3 regions of the Arthrobacter sp. UCD-GKA genome follow, and region 2 is predicted to be linked to each of the others. Evidence: riboswitches for the same ligand, from Rfam matches in the RefSeq annotation. Region 2 holds a riboswitch; each other region holds the start of a gene.

Region 1 (10,699 bases), on a different contig from region 2:
TGGTACCCCAAAGAAGCGCCCGTGTATCGGATATCCGGAGTGAAGCTCTCGGCAATGAGCGTTCCGATGAGCGATCCATAACTTGGCCAAATGATCGCGAAACCAATGAAGCAACCGATAGCCAAATGAATGAGCGATTTCTGGTTCAGAAGCCACAGGTAAGGCAGGATGAAGGCCATAACAGCGATGGAGCCACCAATGAATACCGGTTTGCGACCAATCTTGTCGGACAGCGCGCCAAACTTAACCATGGAGAAGACGCCGAGGATCGAGCAGATCAGAATTATCGCTAGTACGGGAGTCCGTTCGTAACCCAGTGAAATGGCGTATGAGACGGTGAACGTCGCGAAAATGAAAAACGTAGATGTCTCGACAATCTTGGCACCGGTTGCGATGAGGACCGATCGCCAGTGGTACTTGAGCGTTTCTACGATCGGAATACGCTTTTCGTTGCCGGCAAGTTTCATCTGACGGAAGGACGGGGTTTCATCGACTCGATGTCGGATCCACAAACCAACCAGAAGCAGAACAGCAGAAAGCAGGAACGGAATTCGCCATCCGTATGTGAGGAACGCTTCCTTGGGGAAAAGAGCGTCGGCGCCAAGCGTGGCAATGTTTCCCAAGGCCAGTCCCAGGAGCGCACCAGTTTGCGGAACTGCGCCGAAGAATCCTCGGCGTTCCTTCGGAGAATATTCGACGGCCAGCAACAGCCCCCCGCCCCATTCACCGCCCAACGCCAGACCCTGGATGAGGCGCAAGATTGTCAGGAGGATGGGGGCACCTACACCAATGGCTGCATAAGTAGGCATCAGACCGATAGCAACAGTGGCAACGCCCATCATAGTCAGGGTGACTAGCAGCGTTTTCTTCCGGCCGATTCGGTCACCGATGTGGCTAAACAATATGCCGCCAATGGGTCGTACGAAGAAGGCAAGAGCAAACGATGCAAGGGAGAGCATCTGGCTGGCGGTTGGATTATCCGAGGGGAAGAAGAGCGGACCGAAAACGAGGCCCGACATTGTGCCGTAGAGGAAATAGTCGTACCACTCGATGGTGCTTCCGACCGCGCTGCCCCAGAGAGCGCGCTTGCGGTCTTGATTGGTGACTTGGATGGTCACCGCAGATGTTTGGGCTGACATTTAGAACTCCTGTGTGAGTGATCAGGGAATGCCCTAGCTACGCTGCTGTGGCCTTCCTATGTCGATTTAGTTCGAGTTGACTAAGTCATGAGGATGACGGCCCGGCCCGCGCCGCCGCCAGACAAGTCGTCGAAAGCTTCGTTAATCTCATCGAGCGCGAAGCTGTTGCCCAGCATTGCGTCCAGAGGCAGTTTTCCTGCCAGGTACATCCGCAGGATTTGTGGAATCTGAACCGAGAGATTTGAGGAACCGTACAAGCTTCCTCGGATGGTCTTTTCCTGTTGGACCGCTTGATTCAGGGGGAAACGGATGTCGGTATTCGGGTTGCCCAGTCCAATTACGAAGGCGGTGCCTCGTGGACGCAGTGCGGTAACGGCCGCAGTAATGGTTTCTTCACGCCCGATCGCTTCGATGGCCCAGTGAACTCCCGTTTCAGTGATCTCGAGAACTTGAGTAACTAAGTCCACGAGTTTGCTGTTGATCGTGTGGGTGGCACCTAGCTCCCGCGCTTTATCAAGTTTCTGGTCGTCGATATCGGCAACGATGATGGGGTAGGCGCCGACTGCGGCTGCCCCAATGACTGCCGAAAGTCCGACTCCGCCGGCACCAACAATAAGCACGGATTCACCGGCAGCATGCGGCATACCGTTGAGTACCGTACCCATGCCAGTTACGACGGCGCATCCTACGATTGCCGCAATGGCTGAAGGAACTTCCTTAGGAACCTTGATGAGGGATTCTTCGGAAACAACGCACTCTTGCGCAAAGCAGGAAACACCCATGAGGTGATGGACAGCCGTGCCATCATGATCCAAGCGAGAACCGCCGCGCAGCAAGCCATTAGTGACGGCGTGGATCTTGCCCAGAGTGCAAAGCGCCGGACGACCAGAAGAGCAGTATTCGCAGGAGCCGCATCGAGGTCGCCACGTCATGATTACCTTGTCACCAACCGCCACGCTTCGGACCCCGTCTCCAAGTTCTTCGACAATCCCAGCACCTTCATGCCCCATGACAATCGGCGTCTTACAGGCCAGATCGTTCTTCATATAGTGAAGGTCGCTGTGGCATACGCCTGCTGCCTCTATCCGGACCCGGACTTCCCCAGGGCCCGGCGCGCTAATGACCAACTCGGTCACCCTCAGGGGCACATTGGGCTCTGTCATGACTGCGGCTTTCACAAACGACTCCTCGTAACGATTTTGTCGCTCGTGACGTTTGTCACGGCGACTAGGAAATAGCCTGTGATCACGTGTCGTTGAAGTCAAAAAATCGTCCCACTCAGTGGGACAGGTAATGCTAGAGGCTTGCCCAGTATGGCGTAGCCCGCACCTGACGGTTCAAGCCGAGCGTCGCGGCATGAACAGCCGGCCCCACTATGCGCATATCAACGCTACCTACCGGTGCGGTGATTGAGATTACTGCGAGCGCCGTTCCATCGCTTCGAAGGATTGGGCTCGCCGCACATGATAAACCTCCATGGGACTCTTCAACCTCGTAGGCAATGCCATCTCGGCGCGTACGTTCCAATTGGGCGGCCAATTCTTTTGGATCGACGATGGTCCGAGGCCCGATTTTTGTGAGGGCGCTACTGAGGACCAGTTCTTGGACTTCCGCGGCCGAGTGGGCCAATAACGCCTTGCCTCCAGCAGTGGCATAACTGGGCACCCTCCCGCCGATTCGTGAGGGAATACGAAGCTCTCGGTGCTTTCCGCGGAGGATCTCGATATATACGACATCCAAGCCATCAAGCACGCCAAGTTGCACTGTCAGACCAGTTGCTTGCCGAAGATCAGACATGGTGGCCAAAGCCAGTCGGCGCAGGTTCTTGGGCTGTTGTGCCCGTTCCCCCAATTCAAAACACTTCATGCCAATCTGGTATCCGGACTCGGTGTGGGCAACGAAATCATGCCGATCAAGGTCCACGAGTATCCGCGCGACAGTCGCCTTGGGCAGGCCCGTACGACGCGCAATTTCCGAGCCCGTCAACACCGGGTCATCAACATTAAACGTCTCGAGGATGACACCAATGCGATCGACCATCGAGACCGGTACCTGAGGGAGAGAAACAACCATGCGAATTATTATGCGTCTTACTCAGTGAGACATGCAACACAAATGAGCGAGGCGGCAGTTGTGTTTCTAAGTCCATTGAGGCGGATAGATCCTGCTGAGAAATTGATCATCATCTGAACACCAGCATTCATCGCCCTCTCGTTGAAACGAATTTAGCGGCAGCCCAGATAGCTTCAACACTGCTGAAGGGGTACGTTGCTGATAGCAACACTTGACTGCTCACCCAGGAGGGCATCTGCGATACGAGGCTTGGGAAATATCGTGCCTAGCAAGGCTGAGAGTAGGTTCCTCCGGCGCCTATTTGTGGTCGTTCTCGGTCAGTTCGATGACGAAGGTGCGGCGCTCGGTGATCAAGGCCTCGCGCATCACAAAGACCTCGCCTATGGCCATGCGTAAGACCTCGCCGGAGAACTCGGTCATCACCACGTCGTCCCCTTCGACAAAGCGCACTATGAGCAGCACTGGCGGTCCACTGAAATCGGGGCTTGAGATCGCGGGTCGTAGACTTCCTTGCCGTTGAGCCGAAAGTGGCCGAAGGCCCTCCACTCAGTGTCGCCGGTCAGGCACGAGAGGATTTAGGCGTGATCCGAATTGTTTAATCCGTAGATGTACTTCCTGGCGGTGTCTTTGTTGGCAGACATATTTAAAACCGCCGGGAATCGGGGTGTGGCGCTTCGATGGGCATCCGGCCCCGGTGTGCGCATCCGGTGATCGATAACAAGTGGACAGGCGAGGCCGCCATGCATTTTTTCAAGGCTAACCACCGGTTCATCTCGATGGAATGCTTGTCCGCCCGAAATCCATTCGATGCGCGAGGTATCTTCCGGAGCACCGCCCTCCTTACTCGATTGCAGGCGGACGAGGTTGGCTCCTTAGGCCATCGATGACCAGACGCAAAAATATTGATTCACGACTGCTTGGTCGGGAGAAACAAAAGAGCCACTGTGACCCGCGTCAAGTATTCTTGGTCGCACGCGGAAAAGCATCCGCACACAACTGAATAGTCTTCCGGTCACGCGCGGCTGGAGAGTCCCGGACACCACTCGGGCACCGAAGGGGCAAGCACCCGCAATCTCTCAGGTACCAGGAACAGCCGCGTGAGGAAACTCTGGAGAGCAGCCGCCGGGACCGGTGGCTCACCGACGAAGCACGCCGGTGCCATGGGGCACCGGTTTCACTTTCAGGTTCAGGACAGAGCGGGCACGGTGGCACCGGCATCACCCAGGGCCCGCATGCACCGCACTGACCCCTTCGATGAACGGTAGAACTCCCCCATGCACGTACCTGCCATATTGCCCGCCGCTGCGGACAGCAATTCCACGGACATCCTCGCCATAGCCAATTCGCCAGTCCTCTGGGCTTGTGCTGTCGGCGTCTTCCTGGTCATCGTCGTCCAGTCCGTCATCTATATGAAGGCCGCACGGATCGCTGCACCCCATGTCGGGATGAGCCATGCCGAATTGAAGACCAGCTTCCGCGCCGGCGCCATCTCCGCGCTTGGCCCCTCACTGGCAGTGGTCATGGTTGCCGTCGCCCTGCTGACGGTCTTCGGCACCCCCGCGGTGCTGGTGCGCATCGGCTTGATCGGCTCGGTGTCCTACGAGACCGCCGCCGCGGCAATCGCAGCCAACACCGCCGGAGCCGAACTCGGCGGGCCGACCTACACGCAGGCCGTCTTTGGCCTGGCCCTGGCCGCCATGAGCCTGGGCGGGGCCATGTGGATGATTGCCACGCTCATCCTGACCCCGCTGCTCAAGAAGGGCGACTCCGCGCTGCGCAAGGTCAACCCGGCCATCATGCTCGTGGTCCCGGGTGCCGCCATGGTTGCCGCCTTCATGGTGCTGGGAATCGGCGAACTGCCCAAGTCATGGATACACGTGGTCGCCTTCGTCTCCTCGGCCGCGATCATGACCGGTCTGATGGTCATCGCCAAGAAGGTCAACCGGCCCTGGATCAAGGAATGGGCCCTGGGCATTGCCATCATCCTCTCCCTGGCCATCACCTACGCGGCCACCCGCCTCTAATCGCAGCCAAGATTCCCAGGAGCACATCATGCCTCAGGCAACAGAAATCCACCAGGCGCTCGGCGCCTTCGACAAGACCACTTCCCGCTGGGGCCGGATCACCATGATCATTGGCCTGTTCTTCTCGCTGGCCGCCCCTGCCTACCTGGTCTTTTTTGCCGGACTGGACATCCAGGTCTCCGGCATCATCGCCGCCTTCGGTGCGCTGGCCGCGGTCTTCGGGGTCATCTGGATCGTCGAGCCGCTGACCTACTTCCCGATCCTGGGCGCCTCGTCCATGTACCAGGCGTTCATGATCGGCAACATCTCCAACAAGTTGCTGCCGGCGGCCATGATCGCCCAGGCCACCATCGGCGTAAAGCCCGGCACCCGCAAGGGCGAGCTGGCCTCGGTCGCCGCGATCTGCGGTGCCGCCACCGTCCACCTGGCCTCGCTGTTCATCTTCGTCGGACTGCTGGGCACCTGGCTGGTCAGCGTGATTCCCACTGACATCGTCCAGACCATCCAGTTCTACATCCTGCCCACCGTCATGGGCGCCGTGGTCGTGCAGGCGATCGTGAGCCAGAAGGCACCGCGCTCGGCGCTGATTGCCTTGGTCGTCTCGATCATCGTGGTCTCCGTGGCCTTCTTCTTCAAGCCCTTCGGCCTGTTCTCCACCGCTGTCGCCGTGATTGCCACGGCTGTTCTCGCCTGGGTGCTGCGCGACCGCAAGACCCTGGGGACACCGGAGGACGTACCGGTGCATGCAACCCCCGAGGGGCCGGTCTACTGACCGACGCACTCGGCTGCCCGGACCGGCCCGAGACCGAGCGCATCCACACCACAGTTACCGGCGGCGGCACTCCCGGGTGCCGCCGCCCCACCCAAGAGCAAGGAAACAACGCCCGATGACGAACACCATCCCGCCGGCCCTGGCACTGACCGAGGACTCGACCGCGGAAATGCACGAGACCTACAAGTACCTCCACGCCAACCCCGAGCTGTCCATGCAGGAACACCGGACCGCCGACTACCTGGCCAAGCGCCTGGAAGACCTCGGGCTCGAGGTGTTCCGCTGCGGCGGCACCGGGGTCGTGGGCATCCTGCGCAACGGCGAGGGACCGGTCATCGGCCTGCGCGCCGACACGGACGGGTTGCCGGTGCTCGAAGACACCGGGCTGGACTACGCCAGCACCGCCACCGGCTTCCTGGATGACGGCACCGAGGTCCCGACCATGCACGCCTGCGGCCACGACACCCACATGGCCACCGCGCTGAAGACCGCCGAACTGTACGCCGCCGCCAAGGACGCCTGGGCCGGCACCATCGTGTTCGTGCTGCAGCCGGGCGAGGAAACGGCCGCCGGCGCCAAGGCCATGGTTGAGGACGGATTGTGGGACAAGGCCCCCAAACCGGAAATCATGTTCGGCCAGCACGTGATGAACGGGCTCGCCGGCACCGTGGAGATCATGGGCGGTGCGGCCATGACCACCGCGGATTCCTTCAAGGTCACCGTCTACGGCCAGGGCTCCCACGGATCGATGCCCGAGCGCTCCATCGACCCGATCGTGCTGGGAGCGGCCATGGTGTTGCGCCTGCAGACCATCGTTTCGCGCCAGGTGGCCCCGCAGTCCGCCGCGGTGGTGACCATCGGGTCCTTCCACGCGGGCCTGAAGGAAAACGTCATCCCGGACCGTGCGGTGTTCACCCTCAACGTGCGCACCTTCGATCCCGAAGTCAGGGAGATCGTGCTGGGCTCGATCCGGCGCATCATCGCCGCCGAGGCGCAGGCCTCCGGCGCCCCCGCACCGCTGATCGAGGACATCTCCCACTTCCCGCCGCTGTACAACGACCCGACCGAGGCCGAGAAGCTTGCCGAGCAATTCCGTGCCGAGTTCGGCGAGGAACGCGTTCGCCAAGGCTCGCCGGTCATGGGCAGCGAGGACTTCGGCGCCCTTGCGGCGGCGATCGATGTGCCAAGCGTGTTCTGGTTCTTCGGCGGCAACGACGCGGCGACCCTGGCCGCCGGACACCCGCCGGCCAACCACTCGCCGTTCTTCGCCCCGGTCATCGAGCCGACGCTGAGCACCGGCGTGGCCGCAGCTGTCCGCGCGCTGTTCTCCAAGGTCGGCAAGAAGTAGCGTTACGGCGCCAAGGTGGCCAAGAGGCCCCGGAATCAGCCCGTCCGTGGACGGCGCTGGTTCCGGGGCCTCGCGGCGTATTTGCCGGGTGATTGCGTATTCTCCTAGAACACGATGACCGGTTTCAGCGTCGACCCATCCGCGGAATCGGCGAAGGCCTGGTTGATGTCTTCGAACTTGTACTTCTTGATCAACTTGTCGAAGGGGAACATTCCCTGGGCGTGCAGGCTGATCAACCGGGGAATGAATTCCTTGGGCACCGCGTCGCCCTCGATGACCATGGAAACCTTGATGCCGGTCAGCAGCAGGTTGCCGATGGCGAACGGCGCCTCGGTGCCCAGCTTCGCGGCACCGACGAGGGCGCCGTGGCCGCGGGTGGCCAACGACTGGGTCATCTGCGAGAACACCGGGGGTACGCCGGTGGTGTCCAATGCGTAGTTGACGCCGCCGCCGGTGATCTCCTTGATCGCCTCGACCGGGTCGACTTCCTTGGAGTTCACGGTGTGGGTGGCTCCCAGCTCCTTGGCGAATGCGAGGCGCTCGGGCACGATGTCCACCATGATGATGGTCGTGGCTCCGGCGGCCTTGGCGGCAAGCATGCCGGCCATGCCCACGGCCCCGGTGCCGAACACCGCGATGGAGGATCCGGGCTTCGGTTCCAGGACGTTCAGGACGGCACCGGCGCCGGTCATGATCCCGCAGCCCAGGGGTCCGAGGATCTCCAGCGGCACGTCGTCGGGAACCTTGACCGCACCTCGGGCAGCGACGTTGGTGTATTCCGCGAAGGAGGACTGACCGAAGAAGTGCGATCCGATCGCTCCGTTCTGGTCCGAAAAAGTCTTCGAGCCATCGACGCGCTCGACCCCGAAGTTCCGGTCGTAGAAATTCACGCAATACATCGGGTGCCCTGCCAGGCATTGCTCGCACTGGCCACAAAAGGCAGGACCCATGACGACCTTGTCGCCCACGGAGAATCCCTGCACGTCCGAGCCAACGGCTTCGACGATCCCGGCACCTTCGTGGCCCAGGACCACCGGCAGCGGCACCGGGTACCACTGGTCGCGGATGATGGCGTCGGTGTGGCACACGCCGGAGGCGACGATCTTCACGCGGAGTTCATCGGATCGGGGCTCGTCGACCTCGATCTCACGGATCTCGAGGTCGGTTTCGGGGGCAATCGCCACTGCTGCTCTGGTCTTCATGTGTCTTCCCTTCAGGTCCTGCGCGTTCGAACGAACGCGCACGCCCACTGGGGGCTCGCGCGTCGCATCCCGCACGGCTTCGGTGGAACCATTCACTGGCGCGCAAGCGCCACGGCCCACTGCTCTCATGCTAGACCTTCGGCAGTGCGAGGCGGTTGGGACGGCCCGGAAACCACAGCTCAGAGGCACGACCACTTAGACCCTTCGTGCATAGTCTTCCTTGAGTACGTCCAGGTGCGACCAAGACACCGTGCGCTTGATTCCCGGCAGCCCACGCAGTTCCTCTAGCGAATCAAGCAGTGCTGCTGGCGACTGGCCCACCAGCGTTGCCACGGCATCGAACCTGCCCACCGTCTCGGCGGCGAATTCGATGTCGCTCGAGGCGCGAAGCAACTCGATCACCTCATCGTGCCCACCATTGATGTTCAGCCCCACGCCCATGGACAGCTGCCGTCCGTGTGCGCCGCGAGCCTCGACCGCACTGATCTTGATGATCCTCGCCTCCAGCAGCCTCTGGACGCGGGTGCGCACGGCGGTGGCCGACAGGCCCACGATTCCGGCCATCTGCCGGTAGCTGCTCCGCCCGTCGGCCTGCAGCAGCTCGATCAGCCTGGTGTCCATGGCATCGATCACCGCGTCGCCGGTGTACTTGGAGATGAAAAAGCCCTTGATGACCGAGGTGTAGATCAGGGTGTCGATCTTGGCCACCCCCGGCAACCGCCGCACGTCCGCCAGCCTTCGGTGCAGCTCCTCGTGGCTGGTCACCCTGAACTCGGCAATCAGGTCGTGGTCGCCGCCGACCGCCGAAACCAGCACCGAATCCGAATCTTGCACCAGTCCGTTGGCGATGACGCGCACCGGTCCCTCGGCCACGACCGAGACGTGGGCGATGACCCGCTGGCCCAGAAACGAGGGATCAACCGCCGCGATGACCCGAACCGTGCCCGAATCCAGCAGCTGCTGCACCCGTGTGGCCACCGTCGCCCGAGGCGCACCCAGTTCCTTGGCGATGTCGAGGAAACTGGCGCGGCCATCGAGCTGCAGCGCTCGGATGATCGCGGTGTCAATGTTTCGTGGGTCTTTCATGGCACCTTCACTTCTCAGGTATGTTTCGGATCTTGAACAAAAACTTCGTAATGACACATGGATCATTTTCTCTGGAACGCAAAAATTGATTGATCCATACAATAGCGAAGATTACCTCACAGAACACGCATTTATTGTGTTTGCCGTCACGCTTTTCCGTGGCTACAGTAGTCCGCATCACAGACAAGTTCTGGCTAGAGCTGGAAAAGGTGGAATCTCCCATGGAACAAAATAGGGCCGCAGTGAAAGAATTCAGTCACGCCCGTGCACGACGGGCCGGCATGGCCGCATTCGTCGGCACGGCTATCGAATGGTACGACTTCTACATCTACGCCACGGCGGCGGCCCTGGTCTTCGGGCCGTTGTTCTTCCCCGAGGCTGACCGCATGGTCGGCGTGGCCGCGGCCTTCGCGACCTACGCCGTCGGCTTTGCCGTCCGCCCGCTGGGCGGGATCATCTTCGGGCACATCGGTGACAAGTTCGGGCGCCGCCCTTCCCTGGTCATCACGTTGCTGGTCATGGGAGTATCCACCGCATTGGTCGGCCTGCTGCCCACTTACGCCAGCATCGGCGTCTGGGCGCCGGCACTGCTGATCGTCCTGCGTGCACTGCAGGGCCTGGCCGTGGGCGGCGAATGGGGAGGCGCGGTTCTGATGGCCGTCGAGCACGCCCCCGAAAAGCACAAGACCTTCTACGGCGGCTTCGCCCAGCTGGGCAACCCCGCCGGTGCCCTGATGGCCACGCTGATGTTCAGCGCCCTGACCTCCCGCGGAGACGACTTCCTGATGAACGGCGGCTGGCGCATCCCGTTCCTGCTCTCCTTCGTGCTGATCCTGGTGGGCTTCTGGGTCCGGAACCGTGTCGAGGAATCCCCGGTCTTCGAGGCCAAGGTCGAGGGCGCCGTCCAAGCCCTGCCGTTGAAGACCGCAATCGTGAAGAACTGGAAACCGATCTTGCTGGGCATCGGCCTGCTGCCGCTGTCCACCGGCGGATACCAGCTGACCACCACCTTCGCCACCGCCTACGGCACCGACCCGTCGGTGGGCCTGGACGAG
Region 2 (10,699 bases):
TTGGTGGACTCATCGACCAGTTCGTGCAGGATGGCCTCGGAGGCCGGGCCCTGCACGGCGATCAGCGAGGTGTCCGCCGAGGCGTCGGTGACGACCACGTCGAAGCCCGCGGCGCGTTCGGCCAGCGCCGCGGCAACCACCGGGGCGTTGCCGGCGTTGGGCACCACGAGGAATTTTTCCTCGCCGCGGCGGTAGGTGATCAGGTCGTCGATGATGCCGCCTGCTTCGTTGCAGATCACCGAGTACTTGGCACGGCCCACGGACATCACGGCCATGTTGCCGGCCAGCGCGGAGTTCAGGAACTTCGCCGCCTCGGGTCCCTCGACCCAGACCTCGCCCATGTGGGAGAGGTCGAACAGGCCGGCGGTGGCGCGCACGGCCTTGTGCTCGGCCAGTTCCGAACCGTACTTCAGCGGCATGTCCCAGCCGCCGAAGTCGGTGAAGGAGGCGCCGAGTTCCGCATGCTTGGCATGCAGGGAGGTTTTCTTCGGGTCGCTCATCAAGCTACCTTTCGTGAGGTAAATCGAGTGGTCGTGGACTAGTTTTCGAAGGCTTCGGGAGCCGGGCAGGAGCAGATCAGGTTCCTGTCGCCGCCTGCGCCGTCGATGCGTCCCACGGCCGGGAAGTACTTGTCCACGCGCAGCGCACGCACCGGGAAGGCCGCCTGCTCGACGGTGTACTTGCGGTCCCAGGCGGTGTTGACCACTGCGGCCACGGTGTGCGGGGCGTTGCGCAGCGGGGAATCCTCGATCGCGAAGTCCCCGGCGAGCACCTGTTCCATTTCGCCGCGGATGGCGACCATGGCCTCGATGAAGCGCTCGATCTCGGCCAGGTCCTCGGACTCGGTCGGCTCCACCATCAGGGTGCCGGCGACCGGGAAGGACAGGGTCGGGGCGTGGAAGCCGAAGTCGATCAGGCGCTTGGCCACGTCCTCGGCGGTGACGCCGGTCTTGTTGGTCAGCTCGCGGAGGTCAAGGATGCACTCGTGCGCGACCAGGCCCTTGTTGCCGGTGAACAGGATCGGGAAGTGCTCGTTGAGGCGCGAAGCGATGTAGTTCGCCGAGAGGATCGCGGTCTTGGTGGCGTCGGTCAGCCCGTCGCCGCCCATCATCGCGATGTAGGCCCAGGAGATCGGCAGCACGCCGGCGGAGCCGAACATGGTGGCGACCACCGGCACGCCGTCGCGCATCGAGTAGGTGCCCGAGGCATCGCCCGGCAGGAACGGGATCAGGTGCTCGGCCACGCCGATCGGGCCCACGCCCGGTCCGCCGCCGCCGTGCGGGATGCAGAAGGTCTTGTGCAGGTTCAGGTGGCTTACGTCGCCGCCGAACTGGCCCGGCTGCGCGAGGCCCACCAGGGCGTTCATGTTGGCGCCGTCGATGTAGACCTGGCCGCCGGCCGCGTGGACCTTGTCGCAGACCTCGCGCACGTCGGGGTCGTAGACCCCGTGCGTGGACGGGTAGGTGATCATGATGGCCGAGAGAACGTCCTTGTTCGCTTCGATCTTCGCATCCAGGTCGGACGCGTCGATGGATCCGTCCGCGGCGGTCTTGACCACGACGACCTTCATGCCTGCAAGCACGGCGGAGGCGGCGTTGGTGCCGTGTGCCGAGGCGGGGATCAGGCAGACGGTGCGTGCGTCCTCGCCGTTGGACTGGTGGTAGGCGCTGATCGCGAGCAGGCCCGCGTATTCGCCCTGCGAACCGGCGTTGGGCTGGATGGAGACGCCCGCGTAGCCGGTGATGGTGGTCAGGCGGCCCTCAAGGTCGGTGATCAGTTCGCGCCAGCCCTCGGTCTGGTGCTCCGGTGCGTACGGGTGGATGGAGGCGAATTCCGGCCAGGAGATGGATTCCATCTCGGCGGTGGAGTTCAGCTTCATGGTGCACGAGCCCAGCGGGATCATGGTGCGGTCCAGGGCCAGGTCGCGGTCCGAGAGGCGGCGCAGGTAGCGCAACATCTGGGTCTCGGACTTGATGGTGTTGAAGATCGGGTGGGTCAGGTAGTCGCTGGTGCGCTGCACGGCGGCAGGCAGCTCGAAGCCCTCGGCGGCGAAGGACTCGCCCTCGATGCCGAAGACCCCGGCGATCGCGGCAACGTGTGCGCTCGTGGTGGTCTCGTCGGTGGAGATGCCCACGGTGGTGGAGTTGACGCGGCGCAGGTTGATGCCCGCGTCCTCGGCCTTGGAGATGACGATGTCGGCGTTCTCGACGGTCACCTGGACGGTGTCAAAGAACGACTCGGCGGCCAGGCCCAGTCCGGAGCCGGACAGTGCGGTGGCGATGGCGCGGGCGTGGTTGTGGGCACGCTGGGCGATGCGCTTGAGGCCCGCCGGACCGTGGTACACGGCGTACATCGAGGCGGTGATGGCCAGCAGCGCCTGCGCGGTGCAGATGTTGGAGGTGGCCTTCTCGCGGCGGATGTGCTGCTCGCGGGTCTGCAGTGCCAGGCGGTAGGCCGGGGTTCCGACGTCGTCCTTGGACACGCCGACCAGGCGACCGGGCAGCTGGCGCTCCAGGCCGTTGCGCACCGCCATGTAGGCCGCGTGCGGGCCGCCGAAGAACAGCGGGACGCCGAAGCGCTGGGTGTTGCCCACGGCGATGTCGGCGCCCTGGTCGCCCGGTGCGGCGATCAGGGTCAGTGCCAGGATGTCGGCGGCGATGGTGACCATCGCGCCGCGTTCCTTGGCCGCGGCAATGATGCCGGAGTGGTCGATGACGGCGCCGTTGTTGCCCGGCTGCTGCAGCACGATTCCGGAGATCTCGCCCTCGGGCAGGCCCGCGGTCAGGTCGGCGATCTCGACCTCGAAGCCCAGTGCGTCGGCGCGGCCCTGGACCACTGCGACGGTCTGCGGGAAGAGGTTGGCGTCCAGCACGGTCTTGGCGGAGCCCTTGGCCTTGTTGGCGCGGCGCATCAGCAGCACGGCCTCGGCGACAGCGGAGGCCTCGTCAAGCATGGAGGCGTTGGCGATCGGCAGCGCGGTCAGGTCCATGACCATGGTCTGGAAGTTCAGCAGCGCCTCGAGGCGGCCCTGGGAGATTTCCGGCTGGTACGGGGTGTACGCGGTGTACCAGGCCGGGTCCTCGAGCACGTTGCGCAGGATCACCGGCGGGGTGTAGGTGTCGGAGAAACCCTGGCCGATCATCTGGGTCTTCATGACGTTCTTGTTCGACAGTTCGCGCAGCTTGGCCAGGGCCTCGGCCTCGGTCAGGGCGCCTGGCAGGTCAAGGGGTTCGGACTGGCGGATGTCGGCCGGGACGGCCGTGTCGACGAGTTCGTCGAGGGAGGAATAACCAAGCTGCGAAAGCATGGTGTCGATGTCGCTGCCCTGGGGGCCAATATGGCGGGCGACGAACTCAGCGGACGGGGTCACGGTCATGGGGAACTCCATTGGGTCATCGGCGTGCGCGCACACCGAACGAGCTGCAAGTTCCTCCCCGACCCTGTTGCTGTGACCTGAGAGTTTCCGCGACGCACCGGACTTGGTAGTCGGAACGTGCTTGCACCTTCGGTGAGCAGCACCGCCGAAGGGCGATGTTGCTACTTTCCAGAGTTGCCTCTTCGCGGCGGTACGGGGGCCTGAGAGTTTCCCGGGGAGGAATTGCTCCTACGGCGCCCGACCAACTTTCGCTGTACGGGACTCTCCCGCCGCATGTCAGTGGCTGTGCCTCTTTCGAGGCACGCCTCCCATCCTACCGGCGAAGCGTGAGCCAAACAACACGGGTCGCCCCGCTTCAGGTCAGAACCGCCTTTCGGGCTCCGTCAGGGAGTTTTCGGGCTTTCGCCCGATACCGTCCACCGCCCCTCGCAGGGACGGAGGTTCCCCTCAGCCCTCTTCCCCGTCGTCGAGCAGGCAGTTGGGCTTGGCCTCGAAGCGCGGTCCGACGTCGATCGAATATGGAATGCCCCACTGGTTGTCATAGCGCACGCGCACGGCACGCAGTGAGGACTCTTGGCTCGCGTCGACGGGTTCAAGCGCCATGATGATCGAATGATCGGTCCGGTCGTCCAGGGTGGCCGGCAGTTCGGTGCGGGAAAGCCACGTGGCCTGCATTTCCGGATCGCCATCGCCCACCGGGTACTCCCATGCGCCAAGTTGCACACCGTCGTGCTGGATGCCCGTTCCGGCAAGTGCATAGTTCACCGGTGCCACCAACGTGAGCGCCCGCACCCGGAGCGAACTCCCGGGCTTCACCTCGATCCACGGAGTGGTCAAGACGCCCGGAGCCACCCCGGGGGCCGCGGTGCTGTGACAGGTCAGGTTGCCTTGGCCGTGCCCTGCCACCGGATCCAGCATCCGGTACCCCGCCCAGCCTGCGGTGGCGACCACTGCGACAAGCACTCCGATGGACGCGGCCGTCCGCGGACGGCTCCGGAGGGTGCCCGCATCCTCAGGGGTCAACCTTTCCATCGTGACGCCTCCTTGGCTGGACGGGACCGGCGCTCCGACCTGCGGTGCGGTTGTTCAGCCCATCCTAGGTCCCGCCTCCAATGCGCGCCACGCCGGTAGGGGAACCCGGTTTCGGGCCGCCATGTTCCTTTCGGTTCCGGGAACCCGCGGAGCCATGCCAGGCATCACATTCCGGGCGGTATATAGAGGTTCATGAAGACAAAGACCGACAGGTTCCCCACATCAACCAGGCCATGGGACAGCATGGAAATACGCAGGCTGCCCGTGGCCCGGCGCATGCAGGACCATGCCAGGCCCATCACGAACAGCGTGGCGTAGAGCACCACCGATCGGTTCCCGATGGAGAAGACGCCCCACATCAGCGGGTGGCCGGCCACGAACAAGACCGTCGAGTACAAGGCGATCACCCAGAACGGCCAACAGCGGCCGGCATCCAGGAGCGCACCGCGCCAATACACTTCCTCAAAGACCGGGTTGACCAGTGCAAAAGCCAATACCGAAACGAACACCCCGGGATACTGCGCCACCAAGCCGAGATTGAGTGCAAGGATCCCCGCCAGCGGGAACAGCCCGAGCAGCAGGCCCACGATCCACACCCAGGCCGGGCGCCTGGCACTGCGCCGAAACCAAGCCCGACGCTGCCCTGCGTCGGTGGTCATGGCGAGGACCGCTGCGATGAGGCCCCAGTAGACGGCGGCCACCCACAGCCACGCGGTCCCGGCGTTCATGTCGGCAGCGATGCGCGCGACCAGGTGGCCGACGCCGACGATGGCCAGTGGGCTCACCAGAAGCACCAGGCGCCTCGCTCGCGGACCGGGAAGCCCCCGTCCGGCACGGGCGAGACCGGTTTCGGCAGCCGCTGTGCTTTTTTCGTCTCCAACCATGCCCCAAGCCTCCGCAACGATCTGCAAAACTGTCAACCATTGCCCACGTCAGCCAGGCTTTTTCGGCCGCAAGCCCGCGCCGCCCAGGCGACGGCAACGGCTCTCCCAAAACCTCCGTGAATAAACACTTGACACTTCAACCAAAAGAGGCGTACCGTAATACTTGAAGCTTCAACCATACGGATTGAGACCACATGAAAAACTTCCTCGCTCGACTCTTCGGAAAGAAGGCAGCAATGTCCATCGACATCAGCATCATCGGAACCGGCAACATGGGACGCGCACTGGCGGCCCGCACCCTCGCAGCGGGCAAGAACCTTCAGGTCCTGGCCCGCGACACCGAGGCTTCGGCCACGCTCGCCGCGGAGCTCGGCGGTGGCACCACCGGCGGAAACCTCACCGAGGCCCCGGCCGGACGAATCGTCGTCCTGGCGCTGCCCTTCGACGCCGCCAAGGAATACGTCGCGGCCCAGGGTGCCGCCCTCGATTCCAAGATCGTCATCGACATCACCAACCCGGTGGACTTCTCGACCTTCGACTCGCTGACCACCGCTGCCGGCAGCTCGGCTGCCGAGGAAATCGCCGCGCTGACTTCGGCCACCGTCGTCAAGGCCTTCAACACCACCTTTGCCGGCCCGCTGACCGCCGGTTCGGCTGCAGGCGAGCCGCTGGATGTCTTCATCGCCGGCGAGGATTCCGCCCGCGCCGAGGTAGCCGCATTCGTCACGGCGGCCGGCATGCGCCCGATCGAGGTCGGCGGCCTGCACCACGCCCGGGAGCTCGAGGGCTTCCAGCTGCTGGTCATGGCCATGCAGGTCAACCCCGCGCTGCCCGATTTCAATTGGGGCACCGCGCTGAAGATCGTCGGCTGAGCCGGACCCGACCACACATGTCAGCAGCACTGCGGGGAGCCCGGCCACCAGGCCGGGCTCCCCGCGGCGTTCCACCACCCAAACCCCCGCAGATCCAGTCCGGACCCGAAGCAAGTGCACCGAGCGGCAGCTACACGATCCCGGCAACCCCCAGCCAGGAGCCGATGGCGAAGGTGACCACGAGCGCCGCGGCCCCGCCGATGAGCACCCGCAGGGTCGGGCGCAGCATGGGTGCCCCGCCCAGCCTGGCGCCAAGCGCGCCGGTGATTCCCAGCGCCAGCATCACGGCAATGAACGTCACCGGGATCTTCAGGGGCCCGGGCAGGAACACCGCGGTGGCGAAGGGCAGTGCGGCCCCCACCGTGAAGGACACCGCGGAGGCCACTGCGGCGTTCCACGGGTTCAGGACCTCTTGCTCGTCGAGCTGCAGCTCGGCATCAAGGTGCGCTGCCAGCGCATCATGGGCGGTCAGTTCGTGGGCCACCCGTGCTGCGGTTTCCGGGCTCAGTCCCTTGGCCTCGTAGAGCCCGGTCAACTCCGCCAGTTCTTCCTGCGGCATCTGGGCCAGCTCGAGGCGTTCCTTCTCGATGAGTGCCTTTTGCGAGTCCGCCGAGCTGGACACCGAGACGTACTCCCCCAGCGCCATGGAGATCGCCCCGCCGATGGCAGCGGCCGCCCCGGCCGCCAGGATCGGCCCGTTCGCCGTGGTGGCGCCGGCAACACCGACCACCACGGCGGCTACCGAGACGATCCCGTCGTTGGCGCCCAGCACCCCGGCGCGCAGCCAGTTGAGGCGTTCGGCCACGCCCTGGTTGTGCGGTTCGTCCTCGTGTTGTCCCTGCGGTTCCTGCTGCCCGTCCATGCCCACCAGCAAAGCACCCTCGATGCTTCTTGGCCAGCGGCACGACCTGCGGTTACCGGACCCGCGGCACCGGCAGCGAAACGTAACGCGGGTACCGGGCGGACAGGTTGTCCCCCGACGAGGTGCCGGTGAGCCGGCGCTTGACCCACGGGGCCAGGAATTCCTTGGCCCAGGTCGCGTCCCCACGCAGCTTTTCGGCCCGTGACTGCACAACCAGCGGCGGGAGCTCGGGAAGCTGGATGTCGCTGTCCTGTTCCAGGACCCCGAGTACCTTCCTGGCCATCAGGGTGTGTCCGGCGGTGCCCATGTGCAGGCGGTCGGTGGCCCAGTAGCGCCAGTCCCGGAATTCGCGCCATCGCCAGTAGTCGGCGATCACCGCCCCGTGGCGCTCGGCGATCTCGCGCACGGCCTCGTTGTAGATGGCGGTGCGGCCGCGGGTTTTCTCGAAGATCGCCGAGCCGTTGGAATCGAACCCGGTGAACAGCAGCAGCGAGGCGCCGGTTGCCGCCAGCTGGCCGACCGCCTCCTCGTACCTGGACATCATCGAGTCGATGTCGACGGCCGGGCGCAGGATGTCGTTGCCGCCCATGTACAGGCTGACCAGCGTCGGGCGCATGGCCGTCGCCACGGGCAGCTGTTCGGCGATCACCTGCCCGACCTTCTTGCCGCGGATCGCCAGGTTGGCGTATCCCCAGTCCGGGTCCGCACAGAGTTGCTCGGCCACCCTGTCGGCCCAACCACGCACCCGGTTCGGACGGTTCGGATCCACATCGCCCATGCCCTCGGTGAACGAGTCGCCCAGGGCCAGATATCGTTTCGAAAATTCCACGACCCCAGCGTATCGCCGGCACCGGTCTTGTCCCGGCACCGCGGCGACACGCTGCGCAACACCCGGGCGCCCACCCTCGTGGACACGACTCACCGGCGGCGCTGTGCCGGCACACAGCGCGCACCTAGCCAACGCGCGCACGCTGGAAAACATGAAGGCCACAAACCGTCGCAATACCCACCGCACGAACGGGCATCCCGCCAGGAACGTCATCGGCCACGGTGCCGAGCCCCTGGGCATGCCGGCGCACACGCCCGAGCCCGGGGCGCATGGCAGCGGTCCGGTTTCCGTGGGCCCGGGGACCTACGAGGTGCGCTGCGACGTCGTGCCGACCCACCAGGGCCCCGGCCCCGCGCAGATCCCCTGGCTCGAGGAGATCCGCGGCGACCAGCACCTGCACGATTCCTACTCCGGGGTCATCTAACCGGCCAGCTGCACCTGGCGGGCCAGCACGCTCAGCTGGCCGCCGCGGGACCCGGTCCCGTTCGCCTCGGCCCGTGCCGGGACGTAGCCCAGCGCCAACCCGTAGGCCGGATCCGCGTAGCCCAGCGAGGCGTTGGCCCCGTCGTGGCCAAAGGCCCGCGCGGATCCGAAGTCGTTGTTCGCGTGGGCCTTCATGAACCCGATGCCGAAGGCCCCGGGGTACCCGCCGGCCCGGTCCAGCCCGAACACCCGGTCCTGGGTGACCTGCGCGATCGTGGCCTCGGTGAGCAGCGGCGCATGCTCGTCCCCGGACTCGTCGACGAAGCCGGTGCTCACCGCGGCGTAGAGCTTGGCCAGCCCGCGGGCGTTGGCCACCCCGCCGATCGCCGCCAGCCCGGCCTCGCGGATGGCGCGCACATTGGGCACGTCCATGATCTCGAAGCTGGGCCCCTTGGGCCCGTCGAATCCGCCGGTCGAGTTCAGGGCCAGCCCCATCGGGGAGAACGGGTCGATGAAGGGTGCCGGCTCGCCGTTGGCGCCCTTGAGGACCGGGCGGAAGCGCGGTTCCAGTTCCTCGGGCAGGCCCAGATGGAAGTCGATGTCGTGCGGGGCGCGGATGCGGCGCTCGAAGATCTCCTGCAGGGATTCCTGCGCGCAGCGGCGGGCGAGTTCCTCCATGAACACGCCCATGGTCAACGCATGGTAGCTGTGCGTGCTGCCCGGGGTCCACAGCGGCGCGGCGGCGGCAATGATGCCGGCGGCCAGCCGCGAATCAAGCAGCTCCTCCTGGGTGAACCCGCCCTCGACCCCGGGCAGGCCCGCCTGGTGGCTGAGCAGCTGGGCCACGGTGACCGCGGCCTTGCCGGCGGCGGCGAACTCGGGCCAGTACACGGCCACCGGTGCATCCAGGTCCAGCAGTCCCTGCTGCACCAGCAGCGCCATGACGATGGCCCCGGCGCCCTTGGAACAGGAGAACACCCCGGTCATCGAGTCCGGGGTGCAGTGCTCCCCCACGCTCATGTCCAGCACCAGGTTCCCGCCCTGGTAGATGGCCAGCTGCCCGGAGTAGTCCGGATCGTTGGCGGCGAAGGAAGACATCAGCTCTGCCACCGGGGCGAAGCGCTGGTCAATGACATCGGTGTGGTTGCTCTGCGTAGTCACGACCCCCACATTACCGACCCAACCGTGCCCGACGGCCGCCGACCTGCTCAAGCGGTCGGCGTTTCCTGGCGGTAGCGCAGCAGCCAGCGGCCCTCGACCCGCTGCCAGAACGACGAGCACAGCACCGCTTGGTCACCGGCCAGCAGCCGGTAGGCCAGCTGCACCTTGTCCAGGCCCCAGGGCGTGGCGGCCAGAACCTGCAAGGCGCCGCCCGTGGGCAGCGGCTCGGCGGCGTTGAACGCGGAGATGATGGTGGAGCGGTCTGTCAGTGAACCGTCGCGGCTGATCTCCTGGAACTCCGGGTGCAGGAACGCCATGACCTCGTCCAGGTCCCCGCGCACCGCCGGGGAGAGAAGCTCGGTTTCCAGTTCGAAGACCATCTGCACGTCCGCGGCGAGTTGGGCCGCCGGGTCGGCCTGCACCGGGTCGGCCGGCACCGGTGCCTCCTGGTCCTCAAAGATCATCGAGTTGTGGCCGTCGGGCGCCGGAACCTCGTGGTTGGCGGCCCGATCGGCAGCACCCGGCACACCGCCGAGCCCCGGTCCGGTGTCCGGTTCCCGGCCGGCCTGGTAGGCGGTGGCGGCGGCGCGGGCGCGGTCGTCGGCGGCCTCGTTGAGCTCGTGGCCAGCATGCCCCTTGACCCATTCGAATCGGTATTTGCGGCCCTTGATGGCGGCGTCGATGTCCTTGAACAACTCCAGGTTCAGCACGGGCTTGCCGTCGGACTTTTTCCAGCCCTTTTTCTTCCAGCCCGGCATCCACTTGGTCACCGAGTTGATCACGTATTGGGAGTCGCACAGGATGTGCAGTTCCTCTTCGGGCAGGTGCGCGGTGGCGCGGAAGAGGTCAAGCACGGCCATGAGTTCGCCCATGTTGTTGGTCCCGTGGGCCCAGCCGCCGGCGGCCCAACGGTCGTCGTCGATGTACCAAGCCCATCCTGCCGGTCCGGGGTTTCCAAGGGCTGATCCGTCTGCGGCTGCGGTGATCGTCATATTTCAATCCTGCCACGGTCCCACCGACGCTTTCACATCGGTGCCTTTCGGCGGGGTCCACCCATGGCCTTGTCCGCGTCCAGGTCGTACGCTGGGGCCATAAGGGATGGGGGCCGGAGACTGCGGCACCATGCAACACCGCCATCGAAGGTTTGGAGCCGTCATCGCGCCCGGGGACCTGCTTTTCCCCGCACACCGCAACGCCCGCATCGGCTTTCGCTTCCAGGTTCCCGTCCGACGGAGAGAAACAGAACTGCGGAAGGTAGTG
Region 3 (10,699 bases), on a different contig from region 2:
GTGATCGTTGTGGTCGCCATTGCCCTCGGACTGTTGGGAATCTTCCGCAACCCGGGCGGGATCGCGGAGGGCAACGCCCTGCTTTCGGGTCTTGATTTGACCCAGGCTTCCACGAACTGGTTCATGGCCGGCCTGTCCTACGTGGGTTTCTGTATGCTCTGGCTCGCGGCCTTCCTGACCGCGCTTGGCAAGACTGCACGCAACCGCAAGGAGGCGTCCTCCGGGGCCCTGGCAGGGTCGATCGCGTTTTCGGTGGCCTGCATCATTGTTGGCCTGGGCCTGCTGGCGAACATTGTGCGAGTCGGCGGGACCGAGATCCCGATGCTCGTGCTGGCCAAGGACGTGAGCCCGGTCCTTGCCGCCGGGATTTCCGTGATGATCCTCGCGGGCATCTACACGACCGCGGTGCCGTTGCTGTGGACAGTCTCCTCGCGCTTCTTCGCCGACAAGACGCCGCGCTTCAAGTACCTGACCATCGCGCTGGCAGTGGTTGGCACAGTGATCGGCCTGGTCCTGCCGTTCTCCCAGATGGTCAACATCGTCTATGTCGTCAACGGCTACGTCGGGATCCTGTTGCTGGTCCTGATGCTGGTCAAGACCGGCACGCGCCTGGTGCGGCGCCAGCCGCTGTGACCCGGCGCGGCCGTCCGCTCCGGCATCAATGCCGGCCTGCGTCCTTGGCCTATCGTGTTCGTCTCGAGTCGGTTGGGCTGGCCGCGCGGGGCGGTGCGAGTGCCGGTCCGGCGATCGAGGAGGAAACATGAACGGCGTTGACTGGAAATCGGTTCCCGTGGCCGCTCCACCGCCGGGAGCGGTCGAGGTGCCGCGCAGCGATTTCGGGTTCCTGGCCGTTGCCGGAATCCTCGAGTTGGGCGTGCCGGGTGCGGTGTACCGGTTGCCGCGCGAGGCCGGGGACGGGGCAGGCGCCGAACGCGTCGGGGACTCCCGGGAGATCGCGACCACGCTGGCCGATGCCGGCATCCCGGGTCCGGCGGATCCGCTGGCCGACTGCTGGTTCATTCTTCGTCCGTCATCCATGCCCACGGAGGGCTTCTGGGATGCGCTGGGGGAAGCCGAACCATTGCGCGGGCGGAACCAGACCCGGCGGGGGTGCCGCAGCGGCCTGCATGCGGCGTTGCAGGTCCTGAACTCCAGCAGCTAAACGACCGGCCAACGGACCGTGGCTGTTGCACCCATCGCTGACTTGGCTTTTTGGCTCATGTGACGGCCGCAGCCGCGGGGTGGGCTCTTTTTCGGGGGCGCCGCGACATGTTTCGCGGGCGATGACACAAAAGGCTTGTGAGTTGCACCACAGGCCACTGCGCAGTAAGTTATGACTGCAATCACAAAATATCGCCGTTGACACGTGGCGGGAGAGATCCGTCCGCGCCTTGGACGGGCGCCGTAGGAGCAATTCCTCCCCAGGAAACTCTCAGGCCCCCGTACCGCCACGAAGAGGCGAATCTGGAAAGAAGCACGGTCTGGTCCGTGCTCACCGAAGGAGCAAGTCCCGATCCCCTTGCGGACGGGATGGAAACTCTCAGGTACGTCAACAGATTGGGGAGGATCCAAGAACAGCGCGGACCCGTCCGCGCGCGATTCGGGAGTTCCTCCAATGACGCCAACCACCCACGCCACTGCCCGGTCGCCCTTTGGTGCGCCCGCCGGCCTGCACCGTGAATCCGCGCTGCGGTCCCCCGGGAATGCCGAGCACCGCACCGCAGGGCACTCCTGCAAGCGCACCGGCCTGGGAATGGTTGCCTCGGAGAACAACGCGAAGTCCTTGTTCCAGGGCATCGCGCCCGTCGGCGAGAACCGTTAGGGAATCGTCCATGGCACGCCACCGAAGCACCGGCACCAATCTGGAAGGCAACAGCATGAGCAAGAACAGTTCCGCGCCCCACCTCGAACGTGGGCTCTCCAACCGCCACATCCAACTGATCGCGCTCGGCGGTGCCATCGGCACCGGCTTGTTCATGGGATCCGGCAAGACCATTGCGGTGGCCGGGCCCTCGGTCATCTTCGTGTACATGATCATCGGCTTCATGCTCTTCTTCGTGATGCGCGCGATGGGCGAATTGCTGTTGAGCAACACCAACTACAAGAACTTCTCCGACTTCGCCGGGGACATTCTGGGCCCGTGGGCCGCCTTCTTCACGGGGTGGACCTACTGGTTCTGCTGGGTGGTCACCGGCATCGCGGACGTGGTGGCCATCTCCCACTACGTCGCGTTCTGGTGGAAGGACCTGCCGCTATGGATCCCCGCCGTGGCCTGCATCCTTCTGCTCGTGGCCCTCAACCTGCCCAGCGTGAAGAACTTCGGCGAGACCGAGTTCTGGTTCGCCCTGGTCAAGATCGTCGCCATCGGCGCGCTGATCGTCGTCGGCCTGGTCATGGTCATTACCGGCTTCGAGAACAACGGGGCCACTGCCTCCTTCGCGAACCTCTGGAACGACGGCGGGATGTTCCCGACCGGCTTCATGGGCTTCGTTGCTGGCTTCCAGATCGCCGTGTTCGCGTTCGTCGGCATCGAGCTTGTCGGTACGACCGCGGCCGAGACCAAGGACCCGGAGAAGACCCTGCCCAAGGCGATCAACTCCATTCCGATCCGCATCCTCTTCTTCTACGTCGGTGCCCTGGTCATCCTCATGGCCGTCCAGCCGTGGAAGCTGTTCAGTGCCGCGGAGTCCCCGTTCGTGGGCATGTTCGCCCTGGCCGGCCTGGCCGGCGCCGCAGGCATCGTGAACTTCGTGGTGCTCACCTCCGCGACCTCCAGTGCGAACTCCGGCATCTACTCGACCTCCCGCATGATCCACGGCCTGGCCGAGGAGGGCGACGCCCCCAGGGGCTTCGCGAAGCTCTCCCGCACCAAGGTCCCGCGCAACGCGCTGCTGTTCTCCTGCATGTTCCTGCTCGCCGGCGTGGCGCTGCTTTACGCCGAGGGTGGCGTGGCGGAGGCGTTCACCCTGGTCACCACGATCTCAGCGCTGTGCTTCATGTTCGTCTGGTCGATCATCCTCATCAGCTACCTGGTCTACCGCAAGCGCCGCCCGCAGCTGCACGTGGCCAGCAAGTTCAAGATGCCCGGCGGAACGTTCATGCCCTACGTGGTGCTGGCCTTCTTCGGCTTCATCCTCTGGGCACTGACCACGCAGGCTGACACCCTGGCCGCGCTGCTCTTCACCCCGATCTGGTTCGTGGCACTGGGCATCGGCTACGCGATCCTGCGCTCCAAGCCCAAGCACGCCGAATTGCGGGCGTTGCACCAGGCCAAGGTCGCCCAGGAACGCATGCTTGCGGCATCGTTCAATGCCGGTGGCGCGGTGCTGGAGGCGGATGTGAAGGAGCCCGCCGCGAAGTAGCGGTAGCATTCCGGTCCGCGCCGGGGCCGTTTCCCGTGGGGGGCGGCCCCGGCGTCATGCGGCCGCGTGCCGGCCCGTCCCGGTTTCCGGGGCGGGGACGGGGTTCCAGGTCCTTCGGGTCTCGAGGTACCAGAAGTACAGGAAGAGTGCGATTTCGTACCACTCGACGAAGAAGACCGCCTGCCTGACCCCGAGCGCGGCCAACACGGCCCATGCCACCACGCCCAGCGCCATCAGGACCAGCAGCCCCGCATAGTGGCCAGCCCGCCCGCCGCTGGTGTCGGTGTCACCAAGCCTGCTGCTGCCCAGGTGGCTGGCGATCGCGATGCCCATGCTGGCGAGCAGAAGCAGGGCTGCGGCAAGGTGGACGCCGACGAAGTCCTTGCCTTCGAGCGTCCGCCACAGCAACAGCACCAGGAACCCCGCCAGCAGCAGCGTGCCTGCCACGGCCAGCCACCGTGTTTCCGTGCGTTGCAGCAATGAGCGCGACGACCAGCTGCGGGTCTTCCACTCCAGCCACCCGAATGCCACCGCCACGACCAGCACCGCAACCACGGAGACCTGGATCGAGCGGATGAGCTCCCGTGCCGCGGCGGGGTCCAGGGTGCCAAGGGTCTGGCCCAGCCCGGCGGGGACGAAGGCGACGAACATCGCGTAGAAGCCGGCGAGGTTCAGCGCCTGGTCCTCCAGCGGCGGTCCCTTGTAGACCACCAGCAGCACGCCGGTGGTCACCATCATCGCCACGAACAGGTTCCTGGCCGGGCCGATGTAGTAGGAGCTGATGGAGTCCCCGATGCTCCCGGTCCACCAGGCGTACAGGGCGATGGCCACCAGGAGCAGCAGCGGAATGACCAGGAGCATCAGGCGCAGGTAGCGCAGCGTGTCCCGGCCCTGGTTCTCGTCGACAGGAGTGTGCATGCCTGATTGTGCAACAGCAAATACCCTGTTGGCTAGGGCGGGGACGCGCCGGCGCGGGGCAGTTCCGCCTCGGTCCCGCGCGCCGGCGGCGGGATCAGCGCCAGCCGAGCTGGGGCGCCACCTGGGTGAGGATCGCTTCGATCACGTGGGCGTTGTACTCGACGCCGAGCTGGTTCGGGACCGTGAGCAGCAGGGTGTCCGCTGCGGCAATCGCCTCGTCCTGGGCCAGTTTCTTGGCCAGCTCGTCGGGTTCCCCGGCGTAGGACTTGCCGAAGACCGCGCGCGTCTTCGCATCGATGTTGCCGATCTGGTCGGAACTGTGGCGGTCGCGGCCGAAGTACTGCCAGTCCCGCTCTTCCGTCAGCGCGAAGATGCTGCGGCTGACCGAGACCCGCGGCTCGCGCTGGTGGCCGGCTTCCTTCCACGCTTGGCGGTAGAGCTCGATCTGCTCGGCCTGCTGGACGTGGAAGGGCTTGCCGGATTCGTCGTCCTTGAGCGTGGAGCTTTGCAGGTTCATGCCCAGCTTCGCGGCCCATACGGCCGTCGCATTGGAGCCCGAACCCCACCAGATGCGTTCGCGCAGGCCCTCCGAATGCGGTTCCACGCGCAAGAGTCCCGGCGGGTTGGGGAACATCGGGTTCGGGCTCGGTTCCGCGAAGCCCTCGCCCGTGAGCACCTCGAGCAGGCGTTCGGTGTGCCGCCGGCCCATGTCCGCGTCGGACTCGCCCGCCGCGGGGGAGAAACCGAAGTGGCGCCACCCGTCGATGACCTGCTCGGGCGAACCGCGGCTGATGCCCAGCTGCAGCCGTCCGCCCGAGATCAGGTCGGCGGCGCCGGCATCCTCCGCCATGTAAAGCGGGTTCTCGTAGCGCATGTCGATCACCCCGGTGCCGATTTCGATGCGGCTGGTCCGCGCCCCGATCGCGGCGAGCAGGGGAAACGGGGAAGCGTGCTGCGCGGCGAAGTGGTGGACGCGGAAGTAGGCGCCGTCCGCGCCGAGCTCCTCGGCCGCCACCGCGAGGTCGATGGCCTGCAGCAGCGCGTCGGACGCGTTGCGCGTGGCCGAGGACGGGTGGTCGGTCCAGTGGCCGAATGACAAAAATCCGATGTTCTTCACAACGGTGGCCAACGCGCCGGCACAGGTTCGTATTCCCGTGGTATTTGACCGTGGTGCTTGACGATAGCAGCAAGAAGTCCCCGGTCCGGCGACGGGCGGCATGCCGGGCATCTCCAGGGGAGGCCAGGCCACGGCGCTGGATGCGCAGGATTTCCTGCGGCCCTACGGGAGTGTCCTGGTAAACGGCGATGAGAGTTGTATTGCCACAGGTCAGATATCGGTTTTCGTGTTGGCTTTTGTATGGCCTAAGTCGTTTTCTGGCGTCCCCGAGGCGAATTTCCGATCGGCGGAACCACGGTCGTGGAGACTGGGGGTGTTCGGCACTGTTGTACCGTCCGAAATGGAACCCTGATGACCTTTTCAGGCATCGCCCCCATGAGCTAGGTGAATTTTTGCCTCTGCGACACATTTAGGTCCTACAACTTCCTGCAACGCCGATGCTTCGTTTGGCCTCGATTCACACGGTTCTCTTAACGCACGACCGAACGAATACGAAATAGTTAGCGAACTCCCGCTAGAGCTCGGTCGCCGAATAGGTATGGCCAAGTCGGTCCTTGTTTTGCCGATCCCCATATGGTTTGGTGGTGTATGTCACAGCAGGATTTGGGGATCCGAACCAGCCACAAGGAGAACAGCATCCCGATGTCCAGCCGTAATAGCTACCTGTCACCTTCAGCCTTCAAGAAGCTTGCCTGCACAGCCGCAGCTTCCGCCCTGTGTCTCGGGTTGGGCCTCGCTCCCGCGCAAGCTGTGGGAAACGGACCCAATTACCAGGGTAATGAGACCATCAATACCTCGATCCTGCACACCTACGACTCAATGGTCGAGGAACTGCAAAAGCAGGATGCAAAGCAATCGGCATTGGAACTTGAAGTCATCGGCCAATCCGTGAAGGGGCGCGACCTCTTCCTTGCCAAATATGAGTCGGATCCGGCCAATCCAACCATCTTGTTCCTGACGCAGCAGCACGGTAATGAGCAGCTGACCACCGAAGGGGCCCTTGAGGTCATCAAGCACCTGGGCACCGGACGCATGAAGGGCACGCTGAAGGACATCAACGTTTTGTTCGTACCGATGCTGAACCCAGATGGTGCCATGGGAGACGTGGACTTTGACCTGAGTGACTACATCGCTTCCGGCGAACGGCACTTGACCCGCTACAACGCCAACAACGTCGACATCAACCGCGACCACGTGGCCAAGACGCAGCCGGAGATCCAGGCACTGCACAACAACGTGCTTGCAGCCTACGACGTTGACTACATGATCGACCTGCATCACCAGGGCACCCGATCGGCAGTGGACGGCAACCTGGTATCTGGATCCATCCTGTACCCGACCACGCCAGATGTGGACGAGCAGGTGCGCGAGGGCTCGAAGCGCTTGGGCTCCATCGTTTACCAGAACGTCGACCCGACCGGATGGGGACATCTGGGCAAGTACGTGGGTGGGACGGCAAATACGATTGCCCGCAATGGAATCGCTGCGGAGTATGGCATCTCCACGTTGCTCTTCGAGATGCGCGGCATGAGCGACCACTACAATCCGGGCTCCGTTCTGGGACAGAAATCCAATGGATACCTGCGTCAGCAGACCATCGTGACCCTGGAAAGCGTTATCAAGGCCGTCGCGGACGGGTCGGTTGAAACAGCTGACACGTCTTTCTGGGATGTCCTGCCCGAACAGCAGTACTTGCCGGGCGAAGAATCGGACGAATAAGCACATCCGGCAAGGGCGGTGAACGGTTGTCCGGTTCACCGCCCTTTGCCTTGTTCTAGGAAATCGGATGGTGGGCCGCAGTTATGCGCTTGCACCCTGAAGTCTGGAAACGATACGGGGTGGGCGGATGCCAAATGCACTTATTTCAAGAATGTCCGCCAAATTGAGGGTCACTGGCCTATCAGCATAGTCCTGCGGCAAAGAGCTGGGGGCTCGTCAAGCGCCTGTTGTTGAATAATTGCTGCCTTGGTCTTGGTTGCCCGTCGGCTGCACCGAAAGCCGGTTCCAGGAGAGAACATGCTGCCCTGTCGTGGCTTCTTGCTATTGCCGTTCGGAGAGCCGCACGGCCAACAGCGAACCGATGCTGAAGGCGAGGGTTGCGGCGAGCACCAGGAACAGCGGCATGGTCCAGGATCCGGTGGCGCCGTTCAGCCACCCGGCCAGCGGCGGGGCGCAGGTCGCCGCGAGGTATCCACTGCCCTGGATGCGGGCCGACGCGGTTGCCACGTCGGCATTGTTGTGGGCGACCCGGGGGATGATCGAGAAGATCGCCGTGAACCCGCCGCCCTGGGCCACCCCGCCGATGAGGGCCCAGAGCACGAAGTGCTCGGGGGCGGCAAGGAGTCCGATCGGCAGCGCGGCCCAGCACAGGGCGATGACGGCCGTGGCGATCCAGAGTTTTGTGCGGGAGGCCAGCAACGGAACGCCGAACGCCCCGACGACGGCCGCAATCTGGAAGAGGGAAGCCGTTGCGCCGGAGGAGGCCGGAGCCAGTCCGCGGGTGTCGGCCAGCAGCAGGGGCAGCCAGGCGGTCGTGGCGTAGTAGGCGGCGGACTGGCCGCAGAAGGCCAGGACCAGCAGCCCGACGACGCGCCGGAAGCGGGTCCGGTCGGCCGATCCGCGTGCGGTGGCGGCCAGTGCGCCGGGCCCGTCGGACAACGCGGGGGCCGCGGGCGCCGGCGATGCCGCGGCCTCGCGGGGCGTGGGTGCAAAACGCCCGCGCCGTTGCCGCAGCAGCCAATAGGCCAGTCCTGCGGCGGTCACCACGCCCCACGCCGCGATCGCCCAGCGCCAGCCAACAAGGGCCGCCAGCGGCGCGGTGCCCAGCAACGTGGCCATGGAGCCGATGTTCATGGTGGCCGAATAGGCGCCGGTGGCGGCGGAGATCCGGTTGAACGGGACATCCCGGCGGATCAGCACGGGGACGGCGATGTTCCCCAGGGTCATGGCCGCACCGATCAACACGGTTCCGGCCAGCACCACCGGTGCCGGTCCGATCGAGCGGATGACGGTTCCGGCCAGCACCCCGGCCAGGCACAGGATGATGGTGGCCTCGGGCCCGAAGCGGCGGATGCTTCGGGTGGCCAGCGGTGTGGCGAGCGCAAACAGCAGCACCGGCAACCCGGTCAGCAGCCCGGCCCCGACCGCACTGAGCCCGGTGTCGGCGGTGATGCCGGGGATCACCGCGGTGGGGGCGATGATCGGAGCCCGCAGGCTCAAGGCCACGACCACGATGCCGGCGATGACCCATGGCAGGGTCGTGCGCGGTGAAGGACGGGGATGCGTGGCGGGCTCCTCTGAATCGCGGAGGTGGAGCGCAAAGTGGTGCGCGGGGTGCTGCCGCCAGCCTATCGGAGCCCGGTGCCGGTCATGCCGGATTGTTGGAAAGGGCACGAAATTCGTCGTAACAAACATCAGACGTCTAATGTTTAAACATGAATTCAGAGAGCACCCGCCAACCCTCCGCCCCGCCGCAGGCCATGGAGGATGTCGCCGCCGAAATGGTGGCGGCGGAGGCCGCGGTGGGTGCCCCGGTGCCGCCAATGGCCCCCGCAAGGCGGAATCGCTGGTTTTCCGGGGCCTTGGCCGTGGCGGCCGTGGTGCTGGTGGGTCTGAATCTGCGCGCCGGGATCGCCTCCGCGGCGCCGCTCTTCCACGACCTTGAGGAACTGCTGGGTTACGGCACGCTGGTGGCCTCGCTGCTGCCGACCATCCCGGTGTTGTGTTTCGCCTTCGCCGGCGCGGGGACCGCCTGGCTGGTCAAGCGCACCGGACTCGAACGGGCCATCGGCGTGGCCCTGCTGCTGCTCACCCTGGGCCTGGCCGTGCGCGCCTTCGAATCCACCTGGCTGCTGCTGGCAGGAACCGTGCTCGGCATGTCAGGGCTGGCCATCTGCAACGTGGCCATGCCCTCCTTCATCCGCGAGCACCACGCGCACCGGACCGCTTCGATGACCGCGACCTACACCGTCACCATGTCGGTGGGCGCGACCAGCGCCGCGGCCTTCAGCGTGCCGATTGCCGCGCGGCTGGAATCCCCGACCCTCGGGCTGGCCGCCTGGGCGGTCCCCGCCGCCCTGGCGCTGCTGGTGTTCCTGCCGCTGGCCATCCGGGGGAGCCGCGCAGACGGACCGGCGGGGCCGCACGTTTCCCCGTGGCCCATGCTTGCCACGCGCAAGGGCATGCTGTTCACCTCGGTCTTCGCCGTGCAGGCATTGCTGGTCTACACCCTGCTGAGCTGGTTGCCGCACATCCTCATCTCGCGCGGCTCCGACCCCGCCACCGCCGGCTTCATGCTGGGCCTGGTCCAGGCCGTCAGCATTCCGACGGTCCTGCTCTTGCTGTGGATGGCCTCGAAACCACGGCTCTTGCGCCCCGCCTTCGTCCTGACCTGCGGGTCCGCCACTGCCGGGTTCACCGCCCTGCTGCTGCTCCCGGTCGAATTCTCGGTGGTGCCCGCGGTGCTCACCGGGCTGGGGCTGGGCATCTTCCCGCTGTTGATGCTGATGATCAGCCGCAGCGGCGAGAGTGCGGCCGAAACCACCGCGCTGTCGACCTTGGCCCAGTCCGTCGGGTACCTGGTCGCCGCCGCCGGCCCGTTCGGGCTCGGCTTGTTGCAGGGGGTCCTGGGTTCCTGGACGGTTCCGCTGGTCATCCTCGTCGGGGTCACCCTGGTGCAGTTCTTCCTGGGATACCGGCTCGGCGGAATCGGACGGAAGCAAGGCACCCCGGTGGAGGTGCGGGCATGAGCACCCCCGGCGTGAGGCTTCCACTGGCCGACGAGGTGGTTGCCCGGCTGCGCGAGGCCGTCGCGTCGGGCCGCTGGGCCGTGGGAGCGAAAATCCCTTCCGAACCCGAACTCATCGCCGAATTCGGTGTCTCCCGCGGAACCCTGCGCGAGGCGGTCAAGGCGCTGGCCCACGCCGGCTTGTTCGAGGTGCTGCGCGGGGACGGGACCTACGTGCGGGCCACCAGCGAAATCAGCGGCACCGCCCAGCGGGTCTATCGCGAGCACGCGGACGAGGACGTGCTGCAGGTGCGTTTCGCCCTGGACACGCAGGCCGCCCGGCTTGCCGCAGGCGCGGCCGACGCCGCGGTGGTCGAGGTCCTGCGTGCGCTGCTGTTGCAACGGCGCGAAAGCTGGGATGCCGGGGACTACGAGGCATGGTCGTCCGCGGACTGGGAATTCCACCTGCGCATCGCCGAAGCCTCCGGAAACACGCTGTTGCACGAACTCTACGAAAGCTTCGGGGACGTCTTCCACGGGACGAAGATGGTGCAGCGGCTCGAAGCCGGCTTTGAC

What was found. A riboswitch is a leader RNA that binds a small molecule or an ion and turns the genes downstream of it on or off. The one in region 2 is predicted to bind glycine.
Region 1: it holds a riboswitch for glycine, as region 2 does, so the genes downstream of both, BLJ79_RS08840 (DUF5058 family protein) here and gcvP (aminomethyl-transferring glycine dehydrogenase) in region 2, are expected to answer to the same signal.
Region 3: it holds a riboswitch for glycine, as region 2 does, so the genes downstream of both, BLJ79_RS10710 (hypothetical protein) here and gcvP (aminomethyl-transferring glycine dehydrogenase) in region 2, are expected to answer to the same signal.

What each region holds. Positions count from the first base shown of each region.
Region 1 is NZ_MOLR01000004.1:554,465-565,163, forward strand. It holds gene BLJ79_RS08825 (MFS transporter) at 1-1,139, opposite strand, end outside; gene BLJ79_RS08830 (zinc-binding dehydrogenase) at 1,220-2,302, opposite strand; gene BLJ79_RS22365 (IclR family transcriptional regulator) at 2,436-3,179, opposite strand; gene BLJ79_RS23540 (hypothetical protein) at 3,510-3,674, opposite strand; glycine riboswitch at 4,225-4,315, shown strand; gene BLJ79_RS08840 (DUF5058 family protein) at 4,487-5,236, shown strand; gene BLJ79_RS08845 (hypothetical protein) at 5,265-6,008, shown strand; gene BLJ79_RS08850 (amidohydrolase) at 6,124-7,356, shown strand; gene BLJ79_RS08855 (NAD(P)-dependent alcohol dehydrogenase) at 7,461-8,558, opposite strand; gene BLJ79_RS08860 (Lrp/AsnC family transcriptional regulator) at 8,754-9,644, opposite strand; gene BLJ79_RS22855 (hypothetical protein) at 9,643-9,879, shown strand; gene BLJ79_RS08865 (MFS transporter) at 9,866-10,699, shown strand, end outside.
Region 2 is NZ_MOLR01000022.1:709-11,407, reverse strand. It holds gene gcvT (glycine cleavage system aminomethyltransferase GcvT) at 1-500, opposite strand, end outside; gene gcvP (aminomethyl-transferring glycine dehydrogenase) at 539-3,376, opposite strand; glycine riboswitch at 3,555-3,655, opposite strand; gene BLJ79_RS22080 (hypothetical protein) at 3,824-4,408, opposite strand; gene BLJ79_RS22075 (CPBP family intramembrane glutamic endopeptidase) at 4,573-5,193, opposite strand; gene BLJ79_RS22070 (NADPH-dependent F420 reductase) at 5,529-6,164, shown strand; gene BLJ79_RS22065 (VIT1/CCC1 transporter family protein) at 6,295-7,026, opposite strand; gene BLJ79_RS22060 (SGNH/GDSL hydrolase family protein) at 7,079-7,855, opposite strand; gene BLJ79_RS22055 (hypothetical protein) at 8,007-8,279, shown strand; gene BLJ79_RS22050 (serine hydrolase domain-containing protein) at 8,276-9,439, opposite strand; gene BLJ79_RS22045 (ribonuclease HI family protein) at 9,487-10,431, opposite strand.
Region 3 is NZ_MOLR01000005.1:245,020-255,718, forward strand. It holds gene BLJ79_RS10700 (YkvI family membrane protein) at 1-633, shown strand, start outside; gene BLJ79_RS10705 (hypothetical protein) at 761-1,162, shown strand; glycine riboswitch at 1,361-1,458, shown strand; gene BLJ79_RS10710 (hypothetical protein) at 1,616-1,822, shown strand; gene cycA (D-serine/D-alanine/glycine transporter) at 1,878-3,362, shown strand; gene BLJ79_RS10720 (hypothetical protein) at 3,417-4,280, opposite strand; gene BLJ79_RS10725 (LLM class flavin-dependent oxidoreductase) at 4,375-5,397, opposite strand; gene BLJ79_RS10730 (M14 family zinc carboxypeptidase) at 6,040-7,116, shown strand; gene BLJ79_RS10735 (MFS transporter) at 7,438-8,622, opposite strand; gene BLJ79_RS10740 (MFS transporter) at 8,832-10,145, shown strand; gene BLJ79_RS10745 (FadR/GntR family transcriptional regulator) at 10,142-10,699, shown strand, end outside.